One region of the Megalodesulfovibrio paquesii genome, then DNA from elsewhere that is predicted to be linked to it. Evidence: riboswitches for the same ligand, from Rfam matches in the RefSeq annotation. Region 1 holds a riboswitch; each other region holds the start of a gene.
What was found. A riboswitch is a leader RNA that binds a small molecule or an ion and turns the genes downstream of it on or off. The one in region 1 is predicted to bind cobalamin.
Positions count from the first base shown of each region.

Region 2: another riboswitch for cobalamin. It lies ahead of ACYQ00_RS09645 (FecCD family ABC transporter permease); the one in region 1 lies ahead of metE (5-methyltetrahydropteroyltriglutamate--homocysteine S-methyltransferase).
Region 3: another riboswitch for cobalamin. It lies ahead of ACYQ00_RS14600 (sirohydrochlorin cobaltochelatase); the one in region 1 lies ahead of metE (5-methyltetrahydropteroyltriglutamate--homocysteine S-methyltransferase).
Region 4: another riboswitch for cobalamin. It lies ahead of ACYQ00_RS11065 (sirohydrochlorin cobaltochelatase); the one in region 1 lies ahead of metE (5-methyltetrahydropteroyltriglutamate--homocysteine S-methyltransferase).

Region 1 covers NZ_BAAIGQ010000005.1:845,547-849,700, reverse strand. The annotation lists gene metE (5-methyltetrahydropteroyltriglutamate--homocysteine S-methyltransferase) at 1-2,122, opposite strand, end outside; cobalamin riboswitch at 2,311-2,432, opposite strand; gene ACYQ00_RS10415 (metal-dependent hydrolase) at 2,674-3,129, shown strand; gene ACYQ00_RS10410 (PAS domain-containing sensor histidine kinase) at 3,393-4,154, shown strand, end outside.
Region 2 covers NZ_BAAIGQ010000005.1:679,684-683,837, reverse strand. The annotation lists gene ACYQ00_RS09655 (ABC transporter substrate-binding protein) at 1-178, opposite strand, end outside; gene ACYQ00_RS09650 (ABC transporter ATP-binding protein) at 144-968, opposite strand; gene ACYQ00_RS09645 (FecCD family ABC transporter permease) at 965-2,056, opposite strand; cobalamin riboswitch at 2,260-2,438, opposite strand; gene ACYQ00_RS09640 (hypothetical protein) at 2,612-2,944, shown strand; gene pyrR (bifunctional pyr operon transcriptional regulator/uracil phosphoribosyltransferase PyrR) at 3,039-3,575, opposite strand; gene ACYQ00_RS09630 (IscA/HesB family protein) at 3,853-4,154, shown strand, end outside.
Region 3 covers NZ_BAAIGQ010000006.1:383,295-387,448, reverse strand. The annotation lists gene ACYQ00_RS14605 (biopolymer transporter Tol) at 24-977, shown strand; gene ACYQ00_RS14600 (sirohydrochlorin cobaltochelatase) at 1,097-1,981, opposite strand; cobalamin riboswitch at 2,118-2,301, opposite strand; gene ACYQ00_RS14595 (phosphoglycerate kinase) at 2,361-3,536, opposite strand; gene tkt (transketolase) at 3,598-4,154, opposite strand, start outside.
Region 4 covers NZ_BAAIGQ010000005.1:987,107-991,260, reverse strand. The annotation lists gene ACYQ00_RS11070 (heavy metal translocating P-type ATPase) at 1-915, shown strand, start outside; cobalamin riboswitch at 1,154-1,353, shown strand; gene ACYQ00_RS11065 (sirohydrochlorin cobaltochelatase) at 1,469-2,512, shown strand; gene ACYQ00_RS11060 (hypothetical protein) at 2,603-2,785, shown strand; gene ACYQ00_RS11055 (phosphodiesterase) at 2,772-3,617, opposite strand; gene ACYQ00_RS11050 (ABC transporter ATP-binding protein) at 3,614-4,154, opposite strand, start outside.

The DNA.
Region 1 (4,154 bases):
GCTGCACCATCTCCTCCACCTCGGGCACGCGGGGGCTGTGAATATCGTAGATGCCAGGGCCGATGTCGTTGGGGTAATCAAAGTCGTTGAAGGCCTGCAGCAGGGTCATGCCACTGCGGCTGGACTCGATGCTGACCACATCCGCATCCATGGCCGCAATCCAGCGCAGGATGGGGCCGAACTCGCTGTAGCACATATGGGTGTGGATCTGGGTGCCATCCTGCACGCCGGAGGAGGCCAGACGGAAGGCCTCCACGGCCCACTCCAGATAGGTCTCCTGGGCCTCGGGAGCCAGAGGCAACCCCTCGCGGAACGCGGCTTCATCGATCTGGATGATCTGTACACCCGCGGCTTCCAGATCCTGCACTTCATCGCGGATGGCCAGGGCGATCTGCCTGCAGACCTCCGAGCGTGGCAGGTCATCGCGCACGAAGCTCCAGTTCAGGATGGTCACCGGACCGGTGAGCATGCCCTTGACCGGCTTCCTGGTCAGGGACTGGGCATGGCCGATCCAGCGCAGGGTCATGGGGCCGGGGCGGGAAACATCCCCCAGAATGATGGGCGGCTTGACGCAGCGGCTGCCGTAGCTCTGCACCCAGCCGTTACCGCTGAAGCGAAAGCCCTGGAGCATCTGGCCGAAGTATTCCACCATGTCATTGCGTTCGGATTCGCCATGCACCAGCACGTCCAGACCCAGCGCCTCCTGCCGGGCGACGGTGTCGGCAATGGTCTGTTCCAGGAACTGTGCATAGGCATCGTTGCTCATCTCGCCGCGGCGGTGGGCCAGACGGGCGGTTCGGATCTCGGCCGTTTGCGGAAAGGAGCCGATGGTGGTGGTGGGCAAGAGCGGCAGCTGCAGTGCCGCCTGCTGCAGCCCTTTGCGCACCGGGAACGGGCTTTGCCTGCGGGTCATTGCCGGCTCCACCGCAGCGATCCGTTCGCGAACGGCCGGGTCGCACAGTTCCGGAGCAGCCCTGCGCTCGGCCAGGCAGGCGGCATTCTCCGCAAAAAAAGCCTCGTCCGCATTGCCCGCCACGGCCTCCCCAAGCGCGGCCACCTCGCGGCACTTTTGCGCGGCAAAGGCCATCCAGCGTCGCTCGCGTGCAGGCAGGAGCGTTTCCGACTCCAGATCCACCGGGCTGTGCAACAGGCTGCAGCTGGAGCCGAGCAGCAGCCGCTCCACTCCCAGGCGGCGGGCCAGTTCCTCAGCCCGCTGGCGGGCCGCATTCAGATCAGTTTTCCAGATATTGCGCCCGTCCACCAGTCCGAGGGAGAGCCGCATGCCGCCAGGCAGACGGCTGACCACGGCCTCCAGCTCCTGCCGGCCGCGCACGGCGTCCACATGCACGGCTGCAAAGCCAGAGTCCAGAGCCAGCTCCAGATTTCGCCCAAGTGGGCCATAGTAGGCAGCCAGCATCACGGGACAATCGCCCGCAGCACGGCGGATGGCCTTGCAGGACTGGGCAAAAAAGGCCCGGGCGTCCGGGGACATCTCGGTGCACAGAATCGGCTCATCCAGCTGGATCCACTTGCTGCGCACGGCCGCCTGCCGCACAAGTTCGGCGTAGGCCTCCAGCAGCGCGGGCATGAGCGCCCAGCGGTCCGCACCATGATCCTCGCGGCACAGGCTCAGAAAGGTGATGGGCCCAAGCAGCACGGTTTTGGGTCGAAATCCCAGGGACTGGGCCAGGGCGGCATCCTCAATGGCGGGCAGGCCCCCCGGGGTGGGCTGCAGGCCGGGCGAGAGCTCGGGAACCATAAAGTGGTAGTTGGTATCAAACCACTTTTTCATGGCCATGGCCGGGAGGTTGCGGGCGGCGTCGCCCCTGGCCATGCGGAAGTAGCGGTCCTGAGCCGATTCGCCGTCCTGGGCCACAAAGCGGGGCGGCACAAGCCCCAGTGCGACCGCCGTGTCCAGCACGTGGTCGTACAGGGAGAAATCTCCGACAGCCACCAGGGAGAGCCCGGCCTCGCGCTGGAGGGCCCAATGCCGGATTTTGAGCTCGCGCGCGGTGGCATCCAGCTGTTCTGCGCTGCTCTCACCGCGCCAACGTTTTTCCAGGGCAACCTTGAGCTCGCGGGCCGAGCCGATTCTGGGAAATCCAAGCACATGCGTTTCCATTGCCAAAACTCCTTGCCGTTCGCGTGTTGAACAAAGGAGCGGAGATGCAACGCGGGGGGAACACAGGGGCGGGAACAACACAACGGCGCAAACGCGTTCGGGAGCGCCGGGCTCCTGGCAAACGCGCGTATGCAGACTGGTTGCCACTCCTGCCTGGCACGCGAGGCAGTCTTGCTCCAGAACAGGGCGTCTTCTGGCTTCCGGCCCCTTGCGCAATGCCTGACCCTTCCCATTTCCGCAGAAACAGTGGCCCAGGCGGGGAGATTGCCGGTTACAGCGGCGCGTCCGCGACGGATTTACACCGTCTTCCGTTTCCTGTTCTTGCGGGCTGTCTAGCGCAGGGGGGCGGAGAAGTCAAAAGGGGCTGTGCCCCACTGTGATCAACACACATCAACCCGGCGCAACCAACAGCCACCCTTCCCCACTCTCGTCAAAAATAATAGACAATAATTCAAGGATGTTATTTCACGTGAAACATCGATCAACCACTGAAATCTTGACTTTCCACGCGTGAGCAGCAAGGAAATGGCTGGACGCACCTGAGCCCAGAGATGAGTATGCCCGGATACAAGCTGCACCTCGCCTTCGGTGGTGTTGTGATTGGAGGTGGACTGGCAGCGGCACACCATCACAACCTGGCCACCTTCGATCCCTTTACCGCCACCATGCTGATGCTCATCGGGTTGGGCGCTTCCATCTTCCCGGATGTGGACACCAACTCCAAGGGCCAGCACCTTTTTTACGCCCTCCTGGCCGTGGTGGACATGGTACTCATGGCCCAAGAGCGATACAAGTGGTCGGCAATATTAGGATTTATTGCCATGCTGCCCGCCATTTCGCGCCACCGGGGCTTTACGCACCGGTGGTGGGCGGCGCTTCTTATCCCGGCCCTGGTCTGCGCCTTGCCCCTGTGGTTCTATCAACTTCCCTGGCAGGCCGTTCTCCCGGGCTACCTTGCCGCCGTGTTGGGCTATCTCAGCCATCTGGTCCTGGATGCTGTTGCCTGAACACCCGCTTTCTCCTCTTTTTTAGGATTGCTATTCCCTTGACATTATTGTGATAATTTGCCGCTGGACCTGTTCAGGCACCCATGGTAAGGAGCTACCCACTTCCGCACGTCCTTTTTGGCACATCCTTATACATCCTGTTGAGCCTCATGGCCGGCACCTCCTTGTCATCTGCTGCGTCGCAGCCACTTTTCTCAAGACACACTCTGCAAATATGTATTTTTGCAGGGATTTTTCTTTTGGTGCTCAATGGCTATTTTGCCATGCATTATCGCCAGCACCGCGTTGCCGCAGAACGCGCTGCTCTGGAACGACTGGAGGCAAGGCTTGTCGCCGTGCAGGGCGAAGGCGCCCTGGCGTTTCCGCCACCGGACGCCCTCCTGAAGGAATTGTTGCCACCGCAAAGCCTCCTGATTCTGGAGCGTCCGGGGCAGGACCCACTACGCCTGCTTCAAGGCTCCCCGGATTTTTCCTCCTCCGTGTTGCGAGCCACGCTGCCCACCCCTGAGGGGGGGCGCCTGATCCTGGAGCAGCCCTATTCCGAAGCCATGTCGCGCTGGCAGAGCGCCGCACGAACCGTGATCACCGGAATGGTGCTGGCCGATGTGCTGCTGCTGGCCTTTCTGGCGTTTCTCATCCGCTCTGCAACGCGGGCCCGGTTTTGGCAGGACCGCTGCAAGCACAACGAGGAAATGCTGGTAGCGCTTTTCGAAAATGCCAATCAGTACGTCGCCTTGCTAGACCCTATGGGCAAGGTGCTCAAGGTGAATCAGGCGGCCTTGCTGCGAATTGATGCCTCCCTTGAGCAGGTGCTTGGCTGTGCGTTTTGGGAACAACGCTGGTGGCGCCCCGAAGCCCCGCACGGGACCGCCTCCACCCGCCAGGCTGTCGCCGATGCCCTGGCCGGGCGTCCGTCGCGATATCAAAGTCTCAACGCGGACAGCGCCGGCCACCTCTACCCAGTGGATGTGAGCGTGAAGCCGCTGGTCTTCGAGCAGGACCATGTGGAATTCATCCTTGTGGAA
Region 2 (4,154 bases), 170 kb from region 1:
GCCCGACAATGAGATCCCCTTTGCCCAGCGCCAGCAGCACATCCGTCAGGCCGCCGTGCAGGCAGACGATGCGGCGGGCCGGCTGGTTCAGGCGTACATCCCGGCCGCGATCGTCCGTGACGAGAACCGCCTGGGCCAGCGGATCAGTGGCGGCGGTCGGTTCCTGGGTCCAGGCCACGCAGGGCCGCAGGCACATCCCCAGGAGCAAGAGCCACCTGAGGCAACCCCAGGAGCGGGTGTTCCATGATAACCAATGGTGTTTCATAAATAAATTCCAAGGCGGTTTGCCGCACCACCTGCAGCGGCGGCCCATCCAGCACCAGCCGGCCGCGTTTGAGGAAAAGCAGACGATGAAAATGCAAAGCCGCCAGGTTGATATCGTGCAACACACAGACCACCGTGGCCCCGGCGGCGTGGCGGGTCTGCAGCACCTGCAGCAGTCTGGCCTTGTGGGCCAGATCCAGGCTGGCGGTGGGTTCGTCCATCAGAATGGCCGACGTCTGCTGACACAAGGTCCGGGCGATGCAGGCCCGTTGCAGCTCGCCGCCGGAAAGACGCGTGGCGTCGCGGTCGGCCAGGTGCAGCACATCCAGCTGCATCATGGCGTCCACGGCGGCCTCGCGGTCCTCGCGGGAGGGGCCGGTCCAGAAATTGGCGTACGGGTGGCGGCCCATGAGGACGAGATCGCGCACGCTGCAGCCGGGCGGGGCTTCCAGGCGCTGCGGCAGGCAGGCCACCAGACGGGCCCGCCGGGCCGGCGGCATCAGATGCACAGGCTGGCCAGCCAGCAGCAATTCCCCCTCCATGGGCGAAAGCAATCCGGTCATGGCTTTGAGCAAGGTGGATTTGCCGCTGCCGTTGGGCCCAAGGATGGCCACCAGCTCGCCGGGGCGAATCTGCAGATCCAGCCCCTGGAGCACCGCGCCCGCGCCGCCGTGCCCGCAGGCCAGACCCTGGGCGTGAATCATGCCTGCCCCCTGCCGGGGTGCCGGCCCCGGCGTCCCAGCAGCACGCAGAAAAACGGCCCGCCCAACAGCGCCGTAATGACACCCACGGGCAGTTCCATGCCCCCTGTGTCCGTGGCCAGCAGCGCCCGGGCCAGGACATCGGACCAGACCAGCAGGATACCGCCGCCCAGGGCCGAGGCCGCCAGCAAGGTGCGCGAGCGTGGCCGAAGCCAGAGCCGGAAGGCATGCGGCGCCACCAGCCCCACAAAACCGATGATTCCCGATACCGCCACCGCCGCCGCCGTGACCAGCGTGGCTCCCAGCAGCAGCAGGAGCCGGACTTTCTGCACATCCACGCCAAGCAGCAGGGCCTGTTCCTCGCCCAGGGCCAGCAGATCCAGCTCCCGGGCATAGCGGGCCATGACCAGCGCGCCGATGACGAAAAATGGAAGGAACAGCAAGAGGTGCCCCCACCCGCGCCCCTGCAGACTGCCCATGATCCAGAAGACCATGGCCCCCACCGCTTCCTCATGCACGGCTTTGACCAGGGCGATGCAGGCGGCCAGCACGCTGGAAACCACCACGCCGGCCAGCACCAGTGTCTCGCGGGAAAGCCCTCCGCTGCCCCCGGCCTGCCGGCCCAGCACCAGCACCGCGGCCAGGGTGGCCAATCCCCCGGCCAACGCGGCCACAGGCAGGGCCGAGAGCCGCAGATCCGCTGTCCATCCGCCAGCCAGCGCCGCCATTGGCCCGAGGCTGTCCGAGGTGATGCCCAGCCCCAGCACCAGGGTGGCCCCCAGGGCCGCCCCGGCCGAAACGCCCAGGGTAAACGGATCGGCCAGCGGATTCTGCAAAACGGCCTGGAAGGTCGTTCCGGCCATGGCCAGGGCCGCGCCCACTCCCAGGGCCAGCACGGCCCGGGCCAGGCGCAAATCCACCACCACGGCCCGCACGGCTTCGGGCAATTGCGAGGCATCCAGCAGTCCCGCCGCTCCGCCCACGGCCGTCACCACGTCCCCCAAGCCCAGGGCCCAGGGCCCGACAGTGCAGGACGCCAGCACGGACAGCACCGCGCACACAGCCAGGAGAATCCACCATCCCCTAGGCATGGGCATTCCGCAGGTCGCAGTACACGGGCAAGGTTGCCCACAAGGGCGCGAAAAACAACACGCTCACCAATTGCGTCCGGGGCGGGGAACAAATCTGTCCGGCAGAGAGGAAGCAAGGGAGGCAACAGCGCATCGCGGCAGCAATGCGCACCCCGTGCGAACCGGGCAGGTCGCGGTCGGCAATAAGCCCCGTTGCCGTCGCGAGTTGGCTGCGTCTTCAGGCAGGTCTTCCGGCTCACCCCACCTGCCCCGGCCTTCCCAGGAAAGCTCCCAGTGGCGCGTAAAAGGAACAGGTTTTTTGTGGGGTTACGGCGGCGGGTCCGCTCCCGGTTTACACGGGATTCCCTATCAAGCCAATGGCACCTGACGACGAGAAACGGGGTTGAAGCTACGTCCTTTGCCGTGACGTTGTCAATCGAGCGACCACACCTTGACAGACCCGGCCTTTCCATGTACCAATAACCTAGAATAATAATTGATTTTTCTAGATGTTGTCTATAGTTCACCCATTGTCGCACTGCCAAAGCGGCATCTTGAGCCTGCAAGGAGATTGCCATGAACCTGTTGAGCCTGTGCAGCGGCCCGCGCGTCATTCTGTGCACTGCGGCCATGCTGCTGAGCCTGAGCCTCTGCGGCGCCGCCGATGCCTTCACCGTGCATCGCGACAATCAGAACCTGTTCAAGCGCGGCTGCTATATTGACAACTCCCGCTTCAGCAAAGAGACGGGACTGGTCTGCGGCAACTGCCGCAACAACGGCTATCAAGTCTGTTGCAACGCCTTTTCCCAGACGGATTCCTACTCCTGCGCCGTCTCCGAACAGGCTACTGGCAGCGGCTCCGGGCTGACCATCAGCGAAGCCGTGGCCAAAGCCTGCGGCTGCAACTGAGCCTCACCCCAGAGCGCATGTGATATGGCGGGAGACGGGCGTGCATGCGCACCCGTCTCCCGCCACTGTGCGTTTTTTCGAACCGGGTGGCTTGTTACTGCTCTGCCAGACAGACGCGGTCTTCCCCATCCCGTTCGGTCAGCAACACATTCACATGCTGCTTGCGCTTGGTCTGCACGGCAAGGCCGAGATAGTCCGGCTGAATGGGCAGCTCGCGATGCCCCCGGTCCACCAGAGTCAGCAGCTCAATCTTGCGCGGCCGGCCAAAGTCCAGAAGCGCCTCCATGCCGGCGCGGACGGTACGGCCGGTATACAGCACATCGTCCACCAGCACGACAGCCCGGCCGTCAATATCAAAAGAAATATCCGTATCGCTGATGGTCGGCTGCACGTTCAGGGTGGTCCAGTCGTCGCGATAGAGGTTGATGTCCAGCTTGCCCAGCGGGGTCGGGCACGGCATGCGCGCGTCCAGCAGCTGCTTGAGCCGCACCGCCAGATCCGCGCCACGGCGCTGGATGCCGATGATGGCAAGATCGCTGCAGCCGTCGTGACGGGCCATCACTTCGCGCGCCATCCGCTCCAGCGCGACGGCGATATCCTGGGCAAGCATCAGATCGTGACAAGCGGACATGGCATCAGGCTCCCTGCATCACACCTGCCGCTGCATCAGGCTGCAACAGCAGACGGTTCCCTATGGCGCTGTGTTGAAAACACAATCCCATTCTAAAATGTTATAGAACACCATTTCCACAAAAAAAGCAATGCCCTCACGCCATGCCGGAAGCAGCGAATGCCCTCTCTCCTGCCTATGACATGGAAAGAAATTATCTATCTGACCGCATTTCGTTGACATTTGCGCACAGCAGTCTTAGATGCCTCTACAATTCATACTTCATTCTGGAGGCATCATGGTTACACTGACGGACAACGCCATCCGGGAGTTGGACGCGTACTTCGCGGACAAGCCCAAGAGCCCGATCCGCGTGTACCTCGCACCTGGCGGTTGAGCCGGCCCGCGGCTGGCATTGGCTCTGGATGAGCCAAACGACAAGGACGAGGTGTTCACCCAAGGCAGCTATTCCATCGTTATGGAACGCGAACTCTTCAATCAGGCGAAGCCCCTGCGCATCGACGTCTCCTACATGGGCTTCTCCGTGGAATCCAGCCTGCAACTGGGCGGCGGTGGCTGCAGTTCCGGCAGCTGCTCCGG
Region 3 (4,154 bases), on a different contig from region 1:
CCTGAGCCTGCAGGAGCCGCCCCATGCGTCATCCCCTTTTGTGTCCCCTGCTCTGCTGCGCGCTGTGGCTGCTGGCCGCCACGGCCACGGCCCATGCCGCCGAGCCTGGATTCCCCCTGGTGTACTGCCTGGACGGTGCGGTCATGTATCGCGATGGCGTGGGCGGCAAACCCGTGCGCCTGGGCCAGGGCATGTCGCCCTCGCTCTCTCCGGATGGGATGCGGGTCGTATGGATCCCTGTGGAAGGCTCTTCAGACAAGGACTCCAGGCATGGAGATCTGGTGCTGTATCACCGTGATACCGGAAACACCGAGGTCCTGGTCCACGACGGCGGCATCCTGCGCACCGTGGCCTGGTCCCCCACGGGGCAGCACCTGCTCTATTGCTCCTTCCGGGACGATCACACCGAACTCTGGACCCTGGACCCTGGCAAATCACCTGCCTGCATCATCAGGACCGGTGGTGACAGCCAGCACGGCGATGATGTGTTTGAGCCCGTGTGGGCTCCGGACGGCCAGAGCATCTCGTATCACGACATGTCACACTGGTATCGCGTGGGCCTGGATGGCGCAGTCCTGGCCCGGACCCCGCTGACCGAGTTCGCCGGCAGGAGCGAAGGCTTCACCAGCGCCGACCGCTTCGCGCCGCGCCCCGGCGAACCCGGGACCATCCTGTTCAGCGCCAGCGTCCCCGGCACGCCTCTTTTTCAAAAAAAGATCAACGATATTAATACAGCACTGTTCCTCTACGACACGCCCACCCGCAAAATCACGCGCCTTACCAGCGAGGATTTCACGGCCTTTTCACCGGTCTGGTCCCCTGATGGGCAGTCCATTCTCTTTGTGGGCTACACCGACGTGCAGGCATCCTCCTCTGCTAACCCACTGCGGGTGTTTGCCATGCGTCCTGGGGCGACACCGGTGGAATTGTTCAAGGGGGACAGCCCGATGCCTGCCGCGGGCGGCGGGAGTCACTGAAGCGGCGAGCGTCGGCAACCCACCCGCTTTCATGTAACACCGGGCCTGGAGCTGCCCCCTGGCCCGGTTGCAATGCGATTCTGCCATGCATGCGCCGCATGGCCTGCGCCACGCGTGGATTACTGCAACTTGTCCAACGCCTCGGCCAGGTGGTTGATCCAGATGTCCACCAGGCCGGCATTTTCCAGGCTGCCCTTGAGCACCGGCTCCACGGCAAAGCCCTTGTTGCGCAGCACGGTCTTCCAGCTGTCCTCCTCATCGCCGGCCATGTCGTTGTTGGCATGGTCACCCGCCACGGCCATGAAGGGCATCAGCCAGACCTTGGCCGGCTTTTTGCGAGTCAGCTCTGCCACAATGTCATCCAAAGAGGGTGAGCCCTCCACCGTGCCCATGCAGGCCAAGGGATCGAGCTTCCACAAATAATACTGCATGGCCGGGTACATGGCGTTGCCGGGATGGTGGGTGCCATGACCCATGAAGACCAAAGCGTCCTTGGCAGTGCGTCCCTTGGGCGCATTGGCCAGGAGGGCCTTGGCCGCGGCCTCGAAATCCCCGGTGGAGCTGAGCAGCGGCATCCCGAGTTCGATGTGCTGCAAGCCCTTGGGCATGCCTTCAAAGCGGCGGGCCGTCTCGGCGAGCATGTGGAATTCCTGCCCAGGAATCGTTTGCAGGGACTGCACGGCCACGTGGGTGAACTTGTCTTCCATGAGCCGGGCGAAGGCTTCGGCCGGGGAATCGACGGCTTCCGCGCCTTCCATTTGCCGGATCTGGTGCGACGACCAGGCCCAGCGAACCTCCACGCCTGGGAAACGCGCCTTGACCTTGGCCTCGAAGTCCTTCAGCGGACCGCGGGCTGTTTCGTATGACGTGCCAAAGGCCACCAGCAGGATGGCCACCTTGGGTTCGCCGCCTTTCTTGCCGCCATGGGCCTGGGCCTCCACGGGCTGCCCCAGCAGCATACACAGGACCACCGCCAGCAGCAGCGTGCACAGCGCCTGTTTCATGATACTCCTCCTCGCGTTGTGCGGACGGTCGGACAGGGCGAACCACGCAAAAAGCCCCTTCTCCCACGTGCGCAGGAGAAGGGGCCGTTTTTCCCTTGTCCACAAGAGCCGGGCCGGCAAAGTCCGCGTTGCCGGGGGCGGTGTCAGTTGTCGGGCAGGTCTTCCGACTCGTCCCCCGCCACCCCGGCCTTCCCGGACCAAAGGGCCAGTGGCTCGCAAGGAGGTGACGGTTGGATGGGACTCACGGCGGCGGGTCCGCTCCCGACTTGCACGGGATTCCCTATTAAGCCTTTGCAGGCGCCCGAGGCACTCAAATCACAATTAGGCCGTCCGGTCAACTGGCCGGTAATTGGCCGGCGCGCGGCCGAGCCAGCGCCCTCTAGCCCTTGGCGCGCTCCTCCAGCATGGCCACGGCCGGCAGGACCTTGCCTTCCAGGAACTCCAGGAAGGAGCCGCCGCCGGTGGAGATGTAGCCCATGGAGGCCGCAAGGCCGAACTTCTCCACCATGGCCACGGAATCGCCCCCGCCCACCAGGGAGAACGCCGCGGAGTCGGCGATGGAATACGCCAGCACCTTGGAACCACCGGCAAACTGTTCATATTCGAACACGCCCACGGGGCCGTTCCAGACGATGGTGGCGGCGTCCTTGCAGGCTGCGGCATAGGTCTTGGCCGTCTGCGGGCCGACGTCCAGGACCATGTCCTCCGCGCCAATTTCGTCCACATTTTTGAGGAAGGGCCGCGCCGTGGCCGAAAGCTCGGCAGCCACCACCACATCCGTGGGCACATAGATGGTCTTGCCCTGGGCCTTGGCGTCAGCCAGGAGCTGTTTGGCGTCTTCCACCAGATCGGCTTCGTAAAGGGACTTGCCCACGCCATACCCCTGGGCCACCAGGAAGGTATTGGCGATGCCGCCACCGACGATGAGGCCATCCACCTTTTTGAGCAGATTGTTGAGGACCAGGAGCTTGGTGGAAACCTTGGCCCCGCCCACGATGGCCAGAAGCGGCCGCTTGGGGCTGCCCAGGGCCTTGGTCAGGGCGTCGAGTTCGGCAGCCAGGAGCACGCCAGCGCAGGCCACGGGGGCGAACTGAGCCACGGCGTGGGTGGAGGCCTCGGCGCGGTGGGCTGTGCCAAAGGCATCCATGACGAAGATATCGCACAGGGCGGCGTACTTCTTGCCCAGCTCGGGATCGTTCTTCTTCTCGCCCTTGTTCATGCGCACGTTTTCCAGGAGCACCAGCTCACCGGGAGCGGCCTCCACGCCTTCCAGCTCGCGCACCAGGCGGACCTTGCCGCCCAGGTGTTCGTTCAGCCAGTCGGCCACAGGCTTCATGGAGTTCTTCTCGTCAAACTCGCCTTCCGTGGGCCGGCCCAGATGGCTCATGGCGATGACCCTGGCGCCCTTCTCCATGGCCAGCTTGATGGTGGGCAGGGAGGCCGTGAGACGGGTGGCGTCGGAAATGACGCCGTCCTTCAGGGGCACGTTGAAGTCTTCGCGGATGAGCACCCGCTTGCCGGCGAGATCCAGATTGGCCATGTGCAACACATGCATGATCACATCTCCTGGGATGGACGGGACGCGTAAGGATGGGAACAGCCGTTCCTGTCAAGCCTTACAGCATTTCCCGCACAAGTGCCACAATCCGATCTGCCGTGAGACCGAATTCGGGAAACAGCTTGTCCGCCGGGGCGGAAAGGCCGTAATGATCCAGCCCGACCACGGCGCCTTCGCTGCCCACGTATTTGTACCACAGCCCTGTGGCTCCGGCTTCCACCGCCACGCGCAGGGTCACCGCCGGCGGCAGCACGGCGTCCTTGTAGGCTTTTGGTTGGGCGTCGAAGACTTCCTGGCAGGGCATGGAGACCACGCGCACGGCCACGCCTTCCTCGGCCAGCTGCCGGGCCGCCTTGACGGCCAGCATCACCTCGCTGCCCGTGCCCATGAGGATGGCCTTGGGCTGCGGGGCGTCCAGCAGCACGTAGCCGCCCTTGTCCATGTTGGCCAGGGCGTCGGCTTCGCGCACCAGGGGCGCGAGGTTCTGGCGGGTCAGGCACAGGGCCGAAGGCGTGGTTTCCTGGGCCAGGGCCCAGGTCCAGGCCGCGGCGGTTTCCGCAGCGTCCGCCGGCCGCCAGACGGCCAGGTTGGGGATGAGCCTGAGGGAGCTGACGT
Region 4 (4,154 bases), 140 kb from region 1:
GCTGTCCTGACTCTGGCTGCGCGCCTGGAGCAACATTACGGGCATCCCGTGGCCCGCGGGGTTCTGGCCGAAGCCCACCGGGCAGGCCTGCTCCTCGATCCGATCGGCGAGGTTGAATACCATGTTTCCCATGGCGTCTGCGGCGTGGTGGATGGCGTCCGCGCCCTGATCGGCAGCCGGCGGTTTCTGGATCAGTTTCCGGAAACAATCTGGTCGGGCAACGCGCATGCGGAGCAGCTGGCCGCTGCGTTGCGAGCCCAGGGCAAGATGGCCCTGTATGTGGTCCAGGGCACCGTCATTCAAGGCGTTCTCGGCCTGCAGGAACAGGTGCGGCCCGAGGCCAGGACCGCATTGCAGGGACTGCGACAGCTCGGCGTCCAAAAACTGGTGGTCCTTACCGGTGACCATCGCCGGACCGCCGCACAGCTCCTGGATCAGCTGCCGGAACTGGACGCCATTCACTGGGAGCTCAAACCAGAAGACAAGGCCCGCATCGTCGGGCAGTTGAAAAGGAAAGGCCACTGCGTGGCCGTAGTCGGGGATGGCGTGAACGACGCGCCAGCCCTGGCCAGCGCGGACCTGGGCATCTGCATGCCGCATGGCGGGGATCTGGCTCAGGCCTCGGCCCAGGCGATCATCCTGCAAGAGGATCTGCGCGCCCTCTGCGCGGGCCGGTACATCGCGTTGCGGCAGCATCGAATCCTGCAGCATTGCCTGTGGCAAGGCGTGGCCGTCAACACCAGCCTGCTGGCCCTGGCCGCCGCCGGCGTGCTTTCGCCTCTGGCTGCGACCGTACTGCACAATGCCAACACCTTCTCCCTGATGGGCTACGCCATGGCCCGGGCCGGCGGATCCCACATGTCGGGACGCTGCACTTCCTCTGACGACACACCGCGCGCACTCGCCACGCGTTGACGCTGGTCACCTCAACGAGTCCCAGTCTGGCGAAGGGGGGCCACCAAGTCACCGGCGCTGCAACAGCCCGGGGAACAGGCAATGGCCGCGCTGTGATACCTTTACCACCATTGACCGGCAGCTTTTCGGCAGCTGTTCGATGGCATGGAGCAACCGCCACCGGCTGCGCCATTGTCGGGTGGATGCAGCGCCCCTGCCTGCTGTGTGGCATGCATCTTGACGACGTGGCATCCTGCGCGATACGAACAGCGCGTCTGGTGTTCCGCCAAGGAGCACAAGAGGGAATCCGGTGTGAATCCGGAGCGGACCCGCCGCTGTAGCCCCGGCCCTGCAACGCAGGGAAGCACAATGCCCCATGCGCGCCACTGTCCGACACGGATGGGAAGGCGGGGCGGAGTCCGGGGGAGCCAGAATACCTGCCAGACGTGTCACCCCAGGCAACGGGTCTTTGCCGGCACGGGGATGTCGGCGCTTGCCTGCGTGTGTCGCTCCTCCTCGAAATCCGGCGGATACTGGTGTTGTCCAATCCGGAATCGAGTGAGGAGTATTTTTCATGCCCAGCCCTGTTCTCGACCCTTTTCTGCACTGCTGCCATCACCATGATCACGGGAACGGAAGCGGGCAGGACCGGCTTTGCCGGCACGATCATGCACATGCGGATGAGGATGGTGTGCATCATGAGACTCATGATCACGCGCATGATCATGAGCACCACCACGCCCCTGGCCGGCCCCGGCCTGCCCGGCCGGGCATTCTCCTGGCCGCCTTCGGGGTAGCCCTTGCCGATGCGGGCCAGGGCTACGCAGCCATGGAGGCCGAGGTCAGGGAGCAGTTCCCCGGCGTTCCTGTGGCCTGGGCGTACACGGCCCACAAGGTGCGGCGAAAGCTGGCCGCGCGAGGCCAATCGCAGGATTCCGTGGCCGTGGCCCTCTCCCGGCTGCACGATGACGGGGTGACCCATCTGGTGGTGCAATCCCTGCACACCGTGCCTGGAGTGGAATACCATTGGACCCGTGACCAGGCCCTGGCCTACCAGCATCCACGCAAGGGATTTCAGCAGGTTGTCATCGGAAGCCCCCTCCTGACCAGCGAGGAAGACCTCGCCCGCGCCCGGCAGGCCCTGGCAGGATACATTCCTCCCGAGCGCCGGCAGGAAGAGGCCGTGGTGCTCGTGGGCCATGGCACCTACCATCACGGGCAGCAGCGTTATCTGGATTTTGAGGCCTGCATCCGCCAGGACGACCCGCTTGCCTTTCTTGGCGCGCTGATGGGCCGGCCTGGGGAGCGACTGGGCATCGCGGCTGTTCTTGACCGGCTGCAGGCGGCCGGCGCGGCCCGCTGCTGGCTGGTGCCGTTCATGAGCGTGCCGGGACATCACGTGCAGGTGGACATCCTGGGCCAGTCTTCCCGGTCCTGGAAAACGATGCTCCAGGCCGCGGGCATCGAGGTCCTGACCCGACCCACCGGAACGCTGGAGCACGCGCCATTCCGGGCGCTATGGATGGAACATCTCCGTCATGCCTTCACCTCGCTGCAGCAGGAGCATCCGGCCGCGAGTTGTGGCCATCATCATGGAGAGCATCATGCACATTTCTGATGGCGCCCTGGCCGCGCCCGTGCTCATCGGCGGCGCGGCCTGCGGGCCTTGCAACAGCAGGGACCGCGCATTGCCGACATGGAGCATCCCATGACCCTGCCCTGCCCGATCCTGCTGGCCCTGGAACAGGCACGGTACAGTAAGTATCCTGGCAGTCAGAATCCTGCACTGAATGACCTGGACATTTCCCTGGCCGCCGCGCTTTCCATGCGCCCCCGGACCCTCCTGCTCGACGCGCCAGGCCCGAGCCAGGCCCGATTCAGTCGTCAATGAGGCCGTGTTCGTCAAAAAAAGGATACGGCCCCTCATGCTGACCGCTGAAGACCTGGTGGCTCACCAGGCCATTCCTGCATGACCAGGCGTGAAGCAGAAAACCCGGGGGTTCCAGCATGAACTGCGAGGGCGCATCGGGGCGGAGATCCAGGGCCACCTGATGTGCGGGCGCCGGCGCCGTCAGTACCCTGCGCCCGCCGCACTGTCCGGCAATCAACCGGTGCAGATGCCCGCAGGCCACCAGCTCCACCTGCGGGTGGGCGATGAGCAATGTGCGCAGCCCGTCGAGCCCTTCCACGAAGCCGATGTCGTCCATGTGGCCGATAAAGGTGTGCATGGGCGGGTGGTGCATGGCCAGCACCGTGGGCCGGCGCGGGGTTCTGGCCAGTTCCCTGGCCAGCCAGGCCAGCCGGGCCGGGCAGAGGCCACCCGCTGCCGCGCCAGGGATGAGGGTATCCAGGGCCAGCAGGCGCAGGGGGCCGATGTCGCAGCTGTACTGCAGGAATTCCGATTCTGGGGATACCGGCAGGGGGCGGCCGTGGCGTGCAAATGCCGCAGCCAGGGCCGCGCGCTGGTCATGATTTCCCGGCACGGGGTACATGGGCAGGGGCGTGGCCGTAAGCAGTTCCAGCAAGTGGTCATACTCCTCGGGCCGGCCGAAATCCGTCAGGTCGCCGGTAAGCAGCACGGCATCGGGTTGCTGGGGCAGGCGGGCCAGTGTCTCCAGGCATTGGACGAGGCCGGCGGCAATGTCCACGCGCCCGTATGCCAGGCGGCCCGGCAGCTTGATGTGCAGATCGGAAATGTGGGCGATGAGAAAGAGTTCGTTCATGACTCGGTTGCCGGCAAGAGGCGGTGTTGCGGGAAGCGCACAGTCACCGTGGCTCCCGGATGAAAGGGACAGGGCTTGTTCGCATAACAGAGCATCTCATGCCCTTCCTGGGTGGAAAGCCGCAGCTGGATGCGTTCGCCCAGATAGGCGCGCTGGACCACCGTGGCCAGGGGTTCGTCGGGCAGATCCGGATGCCGTTCCCCCACGGCCACGTCCCCCACGGCCACGTCCTCGGGCCGCAGTAGCACGGCCTGCTGACCGGCCAGCTGGGGCGGACAGGCAACCCGTACCCCACCCAGACGGATCACCCCCTGCGCCAGATCCTCGGCGCTGCGTTCCAGGCGGTTCACCCGGCCCAGAAACTGGGCCACGAACGGGTGGGCCGGTTGTTCGTACAGCGCCTCCGCACTGCCGGTCTGCACAATGCGGCCCTGGTGCATCACGGCCAGCCGATCGGCAATGACCATGGCCTCCTGCTGATCGTGGGTCACGTGCAAGGTGGTGATGCCCAGCCGCCGCAGCAGCACGGCCAGTTCG